Regions from separate parts of the Sinorhizobium mexicanum genome, predicted to be linked through region 1. Evidence: predicted binding sites of a transcription regulator. Region 1 holds the regulator's gene; each other region holds the start of a gene.
What was found. The regulator PhoB, encoded in region 1, activates phosphate uptake and scavenging genes when phosphate is short. The targets are predictions, from matches to a motif close to TGTCATNNANCTGTCAT.
Positions count from the first base shown of each region.

Region 1 (3,275 bases):
GCCAGACCTTGTCCGCCTGCGCCTTCAGCGCCTCGACGAGGTGTGGGTGGGCATGGCCAAGCGAATTCACGGCAACGCCGGCGGCAAAATCGAGATAGCGCGAGCCGTCCTCGGCAATGAGCCAGGCGCCCTCGCCTCGCTCGAAACGCAACGGCGCGCGCATATAGGTGTCGTAGAGCGGCGTTGTTGCGGCCATGGCGAACTTCTCCTTGCGTCCTGTTGGCATCGGTATCGGGCGATCGCGTCCGATAAAAATCAAAAATGCCGCCTTTCGGCGGCGCAGGCACTATTCCCATTTCGCACCGCAATGTCAACAAAACCAAGGCTTGCCGCGAGCTTGAACGCGCGGATTCCGACGCGCGAAAAAACATGCCGCGGGGGCTTGCAAAAATGCAACGGCCAGCCAGCAAGTTGGGGAAAACTCCGAAATCGATTCGGCGCGATTCCCGCGACTCTTGCCACGGAGTCACCCTGCCAGTAGGTTAATATTCAATTACTAGACGCATGCGGCGGACCTAGTCACCAAAAGAGTTATCGCGTTGCAGCTCCGGAGTTTTTCCGGAGCTTGGTGATGGATTCTGCCATCCAACGCCGAGAACGGGGAGTGCAGAAATGAACTGGACTGACGAGCGGGTGGAGAAACTGAAGAAGCTGTGGTCCGAGGGCCTGAGCGCCAGCCAGATCGCGGCTCAACTGGGCGGCGTCAGCCGTAACGCCGTGATCGGCAAAGTTCACCGGCTGAGCCTGCCGGGCCGGGCCAAGGCGGGCGGCGCGACCACTGCCGCACGCCCGAAGCGCACCACGTCCGCCCCCCGGGCGCCGAACTATGCCGCGCGCGTCGCCACCCGCACCGTCACCCGCACCGCCGGCGCTACCGTCCTCAAGGAAGAGATCGAAGTCGATCTCGTCGCCGATCAGACCCTCGAACTCGCACCGAACGTCGTCGTCCCGATGTCCCGGCGCCTCGGCCTGACGGAGCTCACGGAGCGCACCTGCAAGTGGCCGATCGGCGACCCCCTGAAGGAGGAGTTCCATTTCTGCGGCAACGACTCGCCGGAATCGTCGCCCTATTGCAGCTATCACACGCGGCTCGCCTATCAGCCTTCCGCCGAGCGCCGCCGTATGCGCTGACCGGCCTCAAGCGAACGCAATTGAAAAAGGGGCGGTGACGCCCCTTTTTTTGATGCCTGCCGAGGAGGCCGCCGGCTTTCAGCTTTCAAGCGAATAGCCGGCACCGCGCACGGTGCGAATGACATCGGGCATGTTCGAGAAATTCAGCGCCTTGCGCAGACGGCCGACATGCACATCCACGGTGCGCTCGTCGACATAGATATCATGTCCCCAAACGCCGTCGAGAAGCTGCGAACGGGAGAAAACGCGCCCCGGCGAGGACATCAGGAACTCCAGCAGCCGGAACTCCGTCGGTCCGAGCCGGACTTCGCGGCTACGCCTGTGGACGCGGTGCGTCTCGCGATCGAGCTCGATGTCGCCGCAACGCAACAGCGTCGAAAGCACCTCGGGCTTGGCACGCCTGAGCATTGCCTTCACCCTCGCCATCAGTTCCGGCGTCGAAAACGGCTTGACGACATAGTCGTCCGCGCCGGTAGCGAGACCACGAACCCGCTCGCTTTCCTCGCCACGCGCGGTCAGCATGATGATCGGCAGACGCTCCGTTTCCGGCCTCTGCCGCAGCCGGCGGCAGAGTTCGATGCCGGAGACCCCGGGCAGCATCCAGTCGAGGATCAGGAGATCGGGCAACCGCTCCTGAAGCCGGATTTCAGCCTCGTCTCCACGCAAGATCGTATCGACGTCGAAACCTTCGGCCTCGAGATTGTAGCGTAGGAGAACGCTCAGCGCCTCCTCGTCCTCGACAACGGCTATCTTCGGCAACATTCGGTCATGCTCCTTCCCACGCGCGGGTGCCATCACGCCACCGCGACACTCTGTGGCCGCGAAAAATCGCGACCGGGACAAGATCAACGCATGCACCAGGGCATGCGGCTATCGGGCGCTCTAGCACTTTGATTTCCAGAGCATCTTATCCGCTTTCAACGATTCCTTTTGAAAGCGGGATGCTCTAGTCCGTCACTGAGCCCAGCGTCGACGTATTATCGTCCTTCGGCCGTTCGCCCTGCGGCTGGGCGCCCGTCGCCATGTAATAGATCGTTTCGGCAATGTTGGTCGCGTGGTCGCCGATACGCTCGATGTTCTTGGCGCAGAACAGAAGATGCGTGCACGGCGTGATGTTGCGCGGATCTTCCATCATATAGGTCAGCAGTTCGCGGAAAAGCGACGTATAGATCGCGTCGATCTCCTCGTCGCGCTCGCGGATGCTGTTCGCCTTTTCCGGCGAGCGAGAAGCGTAGACGTCGAGCACCTCCTTGAGCTGGACCAGGGCCAGCTCCGCCAGATGCTCCAGGCCCCGCGCAAGCTTGCGGGGGATGCCGGATCCGGCGACCGCGATCACGCGCTTGGCAGTGTTCTTGCCGAGATCGCCCACGCGTTCCAAATCGGCGGCGATACGGATCGACCCCATGATCTCGCGAAGATCCGAGGCCATTGGCTGACGCTTGGCGATGGTGACGATCGCCTTGTCACCGATCTGGCGCTCGGCATCGTCCAGCATCGCGTCGTCGGAAATCACCTTCTGCGCCAACGCCAGGTCGGAATTCACCAGCGCCCGGACGGAATCGGCCACCATCTGCTCGGCAAGGCCTCCCATTTCCGAGACGCGGCGCGTCAGATATTTGAGCTCGTCGTCAAAAGCCGACGTGATGTGTGTAGATGACATGTTTCGTTCCTCGAACTCGCAAACCGGTTGACCAGATCACTTCCTTGTTTCGTTGAAACATTGAAATGATCTAACTCTTTGAACTTACACAATTCCGGACGGAAAACCGTTTCACACTCTCCCTGGAATTGCTCTGTCGCCTGGCTTAGCCAAACCGACCCATAATGTAGTCCTGCGTGCGCTGGTCATCCGGATTGGTAAACATCTTGTCGGTATCGTTCTCCTCGACGAGATTGCCGAGGTGGAACATGGCGGTGCGCTGCGAGACGCGCGCGGCCTGCTGCATCGAGTGGGTCACGATGACGATCGTGAAGTTGGCGCGCAGCTCGTGAATGAGTTCCTCCACCTTGGCGGTGGCGATCGGATCGAGCGCAGAACAGGGCTCATCCATCAGGATTACTTCGGGGCTGACAGCTACGGCGCGCGCAATGCAGAGACGCTGCTGCTGGCCGCCGGAAAGGCCGGTACCCGGCTCGTGCAGCCG
Region 1 is NZ_CP041238.1:635,970-639,244, reverse strand. It holds gene FKV68_RS02985 (aspartate aminotransferase family protein) at 1-196, opposite strand, end outside; gene FKV68_RS02980 (GcrA family cell cycle regulator) at 613-1,131, shown strand; gene phoB (phosphate regulon transcriptional regulator PhoB) at 1,210-1,893, opposite strand; gene phoU (phosphate signaling complex protein PhoU) at 2,078-2,791, opposite strand; gene pstB (phosphate ABC transporter ATP-binding protein PstB) at 2,937-3,275, opposite strand, start outside.

Region 2 (3,275 bases), 780 kb from region 1:
CATGGCTGTAGAGCTTGTCCGCATCGCCTTCGGAGGCGAGCCAGAAGCCGCCTTCGCCGTCATTGGCAGCGCCTTCGATGTCGAGCTTCTGGGCAGGAGCGCCATCGCGGGTGATCCGCAGCGCTTCCGTGATCAGAGCGGGCTTCTGCGTGGCATCGATCGTAAAGATCGTCGGTTGCGACGAAAATACCGAGTCGCTGACAGCGCGCACGAAGCCTGGCTTCTCTGCAACTGCCGCAAGGCCGGAGAGCGCCCCGAAACCGATCGGCAGGCCATCCTTCTCAGCCGAGCGAATTTGCGGATAGGCCGGCTCGCCCTCCCTCCGTTCATAGATCATCACGTGTGCCCGCGCACCGCCTTCCTCGACGAGGTCCGTCTCGTTGGCGGTCGCAAACAGATTGCGGCCCGGGATGGCAACGGCGCCCTCGGGTCCAATTCCGGACGGCAGGAGTTGCAGCAGTTCCGGTTCGCCGCCGGTGTCCTTGTAGACGCCGACGATCGAGGCGCGCTCGGTGAGCACGAAGAAGAGCTTGTCCTTGCCATATTGCGCCAGTTCCACGCCTTCCGGCTCGACACCCTTTGCCGAGGACCGCTTCTCGGGGTAGTGGCCGATTGCCGCGATCGCATGTTCGAAGGCTGCACCGGATTCAAACAGCACCTTGCCGGTCGTATCGAAGATGGTGAAGCCGCGCGCGCCGCCTTCGTAGTCGCCCTCGTTGGCAACGACCAGACGGCTGTCATCGAGCCACTTCACGGCATCCGGTTCCCGCTTTACGCCGGCCTGCTCGCCGGTGAACGAGATGGCGCCATCACGCTTGGTGTCGATGTTCTTGAGATCGACGGTGCCTGCGGAGAAATGCGTCTTTACGCTGGCGGACTTGCCGTCGATGATGACGATATGGTTGTTCTCCTGCAGCGTCAGGGCGATTTCATCCTTGCTGTTGAAGGCGACGAACTCCGGCTCCGGGTCTTCGCCGGCTATGTCGGCGAGACTTGTCAGCGCCACATGCTTGATGCTCGAGCAATCCGGGACGCCATCCTTCAGCGACAGGACGACGAGATCGCCGGCCGGCATCTGCGGAATCTTCCCGTCGTTCACTTCCTCGTCACGCTCGTTCTCGATCGCGATGGCCGCAAGCGTCTTGTCCTTGTTGACCGCAACCGAGTCCGGCTGGCCGCCAAGGTCGCAAGTCGTGTCGACCTTCTTCGTCGCGAGGTCGACGACAGCGACGAGGCCCGAGGGCTTCGTAAAGCTTTCGCGGGTATTGACGGCAACAAGCGCCCTCGCGCCAGCGACTGCAACCGACGTCGGCTCGCCGTCGAACGATACGATGCCGCCCGCCTTCGGTGCCTTGGCATCGGTGATGTCGATGAAGCCGATGCGCTTTCCGGGGCTGTCGGAATAGATGAGCGTGTTGCCATCCTCGCTTGCCGTTATGATTTCGGCCGAGGTCGCGGCTTTGCGATCCGCACCTTCCGGCAGATTGTCCGCGACGGCAAAGGATGCGACGCGGTTGAAAACCTGTTCTGCATGGACGGCTGATGCCGTCGATGCGGCGAGCGCTGCCGCCAATGCTGTGGTGATTGAAAATGTCTTCACGTGTCCCTCCGTGTCGCGACACATGGGCAAATAGCCCCTGCCCTGTGCCGCTGTTGGCATCCGGAATCGCCCGATCGTCTCACGCGCCGGATGGGAGGCTTGTGCAACCGTCGTGTAACAGCTCAATGACACGGAGGTAGAAACGAAAAGAGGCCCGGGCGAACCGGGCCTCAATTGATCTGCTTGCTTGCTTCCGCCATCAGGCGGCGCCGCGGCAGATGAAACATGAACCTCCCTGCTGCCTGTGTTCTCACAAGGGAAACGGCAAGACAGGGTGCAGTGAGATGTTCGCTGGGGTTCTGGAACCCGCAAACACCAGATTAGTTGACAGCGTCCTTGAGGCCCTTGCCGGCCGTGAACTTCGGCACGTTGCGGGCCGGGATGTCAACTTCCGCGCCCGTGGACGGGTTGCGGCCCTTCGAGGCTTCGCGACGGGTCACGGAGAAGTTGCCGAAACCGACGAGGCGGATATCGCCGCCGCTCTTCAGTTCAGCCTGGATGGTCTCGAAAACTGCATCAACTGCAGAAGACGCATCGGTCTTGGAAAGTCCGGCCTTCTCAGCAACCGCAGACACGAGCTCATTTTTGTTCATGTTTCCACCCCTTTCATTGGTTCGAAACGACTGTCTTGTTAAGCCGGGGCAGCTTGCGCATCGCCCACGTCTTGCCATTCCCAATTGCGCCTAATCCCTTGGAATGCAAGGCTTGCGAAGGGTTTTTACAACAAAAAAGACCGGCAAAGTGCCGGTCTTCCTTGTTTTTCTGGCGAGGGGCGCAAGCGGGACACAGTCCCCCGCCCCTTCCGGGACTTGATCAGTGGGCGATCGAAGCGCCTGCTTCGTCCTGCGAATCGACCGATGCGACCGGCGACGGTTGGTTCGCCGGGTCCCACTCGATCGGTTCGGGCCGACGCGTCAGGGCATGTTCGAGAACCTCGCCCATCCGCGAAACCGGGATGATTTCGAGGTTGTTCTTCACATTGTCCGGGATCTCGGCGAGATCCTTGGCGTTCTCCTCGGGGATCAGCACCTTCTTGATGCCGCCGCGCAGAGCCGCCAACAGCTTCTCCTTCAGACCACCGATCGGCAGCACGCGACCGCGCAGGGTGATCTCGCCGGTCATCGCCACGTCCTTGGAGATCGGAATGCCGGTCATCACCGAGACGATCGCCGTTGCCATTGCAACGCCCGCGGACGGGCCGTCCTTCGGCGTAGCGCCCTCGGGCAAGTGCACGTGGATGTCGCGCTTGTCGAAGAGCGGCGGCTCGATGCCGAAATCGATCGCACGCGAACGGACATAGGAGGCGGCCGCCGAAATCGATTCCTTCATCACGTCACGCAGGTTGCCGGTCACCGTCATGCGGCCCTTGCCGGGCATCATGACACCTTCGATCGTCAGCAATTCGCCGCCGACCTCGGTCCAGGCCAGTCCCGTGACCACGCCGACCTGATCGTCCCGCTCGGCCTCACCGTGGCGGAACCGCGCAACACCGAGGTAGTCGGCGATGTTTTCCGCTGTCACTTCGACCTTCTTGGCCTTACCCTTGAGGATCTCGGTCACGGCCTTGCGAGCGAGCTTCATCAGTTCGCGCTCGAAATTGCGGACGCCGGCCTCACGCGTATAGGTCTGGATAACGGCCATCAGCGCGTCGTCCGTCACCGAAAATTCCTTCGGC
Region 2 is NZ_CP041238.1:1,419,915-1,423,189, reverse strand. It holds gene FKV68_RS06670 (esterase-like activity of phytase family protein) at 1-1,600, opposite strand, end outside; gene hupB (DNA-binding protein HupB) at 1,921-2,193, opposite strand; gene lon (endopeptidase La) at 2,414-3,275, opposite strand, start outside.
Region 2: the regulator PhoB is predicted to act here: its motif matches at 1,715-1,731, upstream of FKV68_RS06670 (esterase-like activity of phytase family protein).

Region 3 (3,275 bases), 1.7 Mb from region 1:
CGCCCCAGGGCGACCGGCCGCGAGCCGATCGTGGGACGCCATCCCGATTTCGACAATCTGTCCGTGCTGACCGGCGGCTTCAAAGTCAGTTTCGGCATGGCACATGCCCTGGCGCGCTTCGTGATCGACGAGATCATCGGGCGGCCGAGCATTGATCTTCCCGAGTCGTTTGCATGCGCGCACCACATCGCGGCGTTGCGGTAAGACCGAGCCGGGCAGACGGCGCCCCCCGCGTTACCCCATTGCTCGCCGTATGGTTTTTGACAGCAGGGACAGGAAGGCAGGGCGTGACGATGCCACGAGCTTCCAGGAGAGCACTGACGTCGCCAGCTGCCGCGGAAGCACCCCGACTGCAAGGAACCAGACGGCTTCGACGGCACGCCTGCGGATAGAGTAGTTCATGGCAAGACTGGCCGTTGCACCTGCTGCCGCCAGGCGCAGCCGCGAGTCGTCCCTGACCGGGTGCCGCGCCTCCTCGATGCACAGGGACGCAAGTCGCTCCTCGAGATGGGTCGGGTCACGCAGGGCGATACCGGGCCGCAACTGCGATCCGGTGGCCGCCGCCTCGGCGGAGAGGGCTTCGAGACGGCGGAAATCATGTTGCATGCGCCAGCGTGCCCGTTCGGCAAGTTTTTCGGCAAACAGCGAATGATTGGAACCATGCATGCGGTATGCCCCGAGGCAATCGTCGGTGGCCTGGACCTGGCCATGCAGCGGCGCCACGGTTGCAAGATAGCCATCGGCCCCTTGCCGGAATTTTCCCTCCGGCATCGGCATCACCGCTTCCAGGGCGGAACGGGCGAAGGCAAGGCCGCTGGTGACCGTCGTCTGATAACGACCACGCTGAAACAGTTTTGGCGTCACGTCGCCTGTGTCGAAGGGCTGTTCTGGCGGCGGGAAGACATCCATTACCTTTTCTTGTTGATCGACGAGATGGAGCCTGAACTGAAATTGAGCGGTTGAGACGTCCCATGCATTGACGACCTCGGATACGGCAGTCGGATAGAGATAGTCGTCGGCGTCCAGAAAGAACACGATATCGCCGGAGCTCGCGGCGAAACCGGTGTTGAAGGCGGCCGCGTGTCCGCCGTTTGCCGGACGCAGACACGCGCGGATCCTGTCGCCATACTTTCGAATGATGGCTGGCGATTCATCGGAAGAGGCATCGTCGACGACGATAACCTCGGTATGCGGGTGATCTTGAGCCAAGGCGCTGTCGACACAGCGCCTGAGAAAGTGCGCGTAGTTATAGTTGGTGATGATGATGGATACAGAAGTTTGGTCCAGCAAAGCCTGCCCTCGCTCTGATCCCCGCTTGTCGCTTCGGTACTCATGCCGAGTGTGAGTGGTCGGCGCCGGCATCTCGTCCGGAGACGATAAGGCATTCGCCCGCCAAGCAGGCGGCCGGTACCAACCTTTTAAAGGAAACCGCGGGTAGATTTCCTCCGGCGCAGCGGTGCTCGAAACGGCAGGTTGCTGCCTTGCACCATCGCGCGATTTTCGACGCTTCAGGGGAAGCGCTGCGGCGTAGTAACTGCACTTATTGTGTTGACAATAGGGCCTTGGCGAATCGTCGCGGGATCGCGATAGGCCTCTGCAGCGTTTCGACGCCGCGGATTTCCATGGCGCATCTTGCTTCGCATGACACGCGATTTCGGCGCGGTTCTGAGCCGCCAACTTCGTTAATCTGTCACGCAAATCACCTAATAGGCGGCCATCCACGGACTTCCGGAGCATGCGCCATGCGTTACGCCATTTGTTTCACCCCGCCTATGGGGGACCCGCTGTCGGCAGTGGCCGCCAGCTGGCTTGGGCGGAACGTTTATTCGGATGAGCCGACGGAACTGCCTTCCATTGCCGGATTGACGGTTTCCGAGATCGCCTTCCATACGGCAGCACCCCGCCGCTTCGGCTTTCATGCCATGATCATGGCGCCGTTCTGCCTCAACCCGGCGGCGGACGAAGCCGATCTGCTGAAGGCACTGATGCATTTCGCCAGCGCCGAAACGCCTTTCGAAATCGCGCGAATGGAGGTTGCTCGGTTCAGTCAGTGCTGGGGGCTGGTGCCGCAGGTACCGAGCCAGGAAATGCACCTGCTGGCCGCTCGTGTCGTGCAGACATTCGACAGGTTTCGCGCGCCGATAAGCGAGGACGAGATCGAACGGTGCGATCCGGACCGGCTGACGGCGCCGCAATTCAGCAACCTCCATCGCTGGGGCGATCCGTATGTGATGGACGAGTATCGCTTTCACATGAAGCTGACGGGCGCCTTGAATCCGGAAACCGCCCGGCGCATGGAAGCGCCCCTCAGGGAGCTTTTCGAGCCGTATCTGGAAAGGCCGCTGGCGATCGGCAGCCTTGCGCTCTTCATCGAGCAGGATCCGGGCGCGCCGATGCGGGTTCATTCGCAGCATCCGCTTGGCAAGATTTCCGCCCGGCTGCGCGACGGCACGGCGAAACGGCCGGCCGCCGAGAACCTCGCCGAGGGGCGCGTCGCCAGACCGATACCCTTCATCATGGCCTCCTTGCTCGCGGGCTGCTAGGCGCCGCTCGCAAACTCAATTTCATCTCGACAATCCGGTCCGCAGTGCTACCGTTCCGGAAAAATCGAAGGGTGATTTGATGGCAGGGACCTCCTATCCGCGCGATCTCATAGGCTATGGGCGGACGCCGCCGCAGGTGCGGTGGCCCGGCGATGCGCACATCGCCGTCCAATTCGTCCTGAACTACGAGGAAGGGGGCGAAAGCTGCATTCTCGATGGCGATCCGGCGTCCGAATGCCTGCTGTCGGAAATCGTCGGCGCGCAGCCCTGGCCGGGCCAGCGCAATCTCAACATGGAATCGATCTATGAATATGGCGCTCGCGCCGGCTTCTGGCGGCTGTGGCGCATGTTCACGAGCCGCGATGTCACGCTTACGGTCTATGGCGTCACGTCTGCGATGGCGCGCAACCCGGAGGCGGTTGCGGCGATGAAGGAGGCGGGCTGGGAGATCGCCAGCCACGGCCTGCGCTGGCTCGAATACAAGGACTTCCCGGAAGAGGTGGAGCGCGAGCATATTCGCGAGGTCGTCCGCCTGCATACGGAACTGACCGGCGAGCGGCCGCTCGGCATCTATCAGGGCAAGCCCTCGGTCAACACGCTGAAGCTCGTGCTGGAGGAGGGCGGTTTTCTCTATTCCTGCGATTCCTATGCGGACGAGCTTCCCTACTGGGTTCCTGGATTGGCCCCCGACAAGCCGCATCTCATCATTCCCTATACGCTCGACGCCAACGA
Region 3 is NZ_CP041238.1:3,232,515-3,235,789, reverse strand. It holds gene FKV68_RS15315 (NAD(P)/FAD-dependent oxidoreductase) at 1-204, shown strand, start outside; gene FKV68_RS15310 (glycosyltransferase family 2 protein) at 235-1,290, opposite strand; gene FKV68_RS15305 (DUF1045 domain-containing protein) at 1,743-2,543, shown strand; gene puuE (allantoinase PuuE) at 2,623-3,275, shown strand, end outside.
Region 3: the regulator PhoB is predicted to act here: its motif matches at 1,678-1,694, upstream of FKV68_RS15305 (DUF1045 domain-containing protein).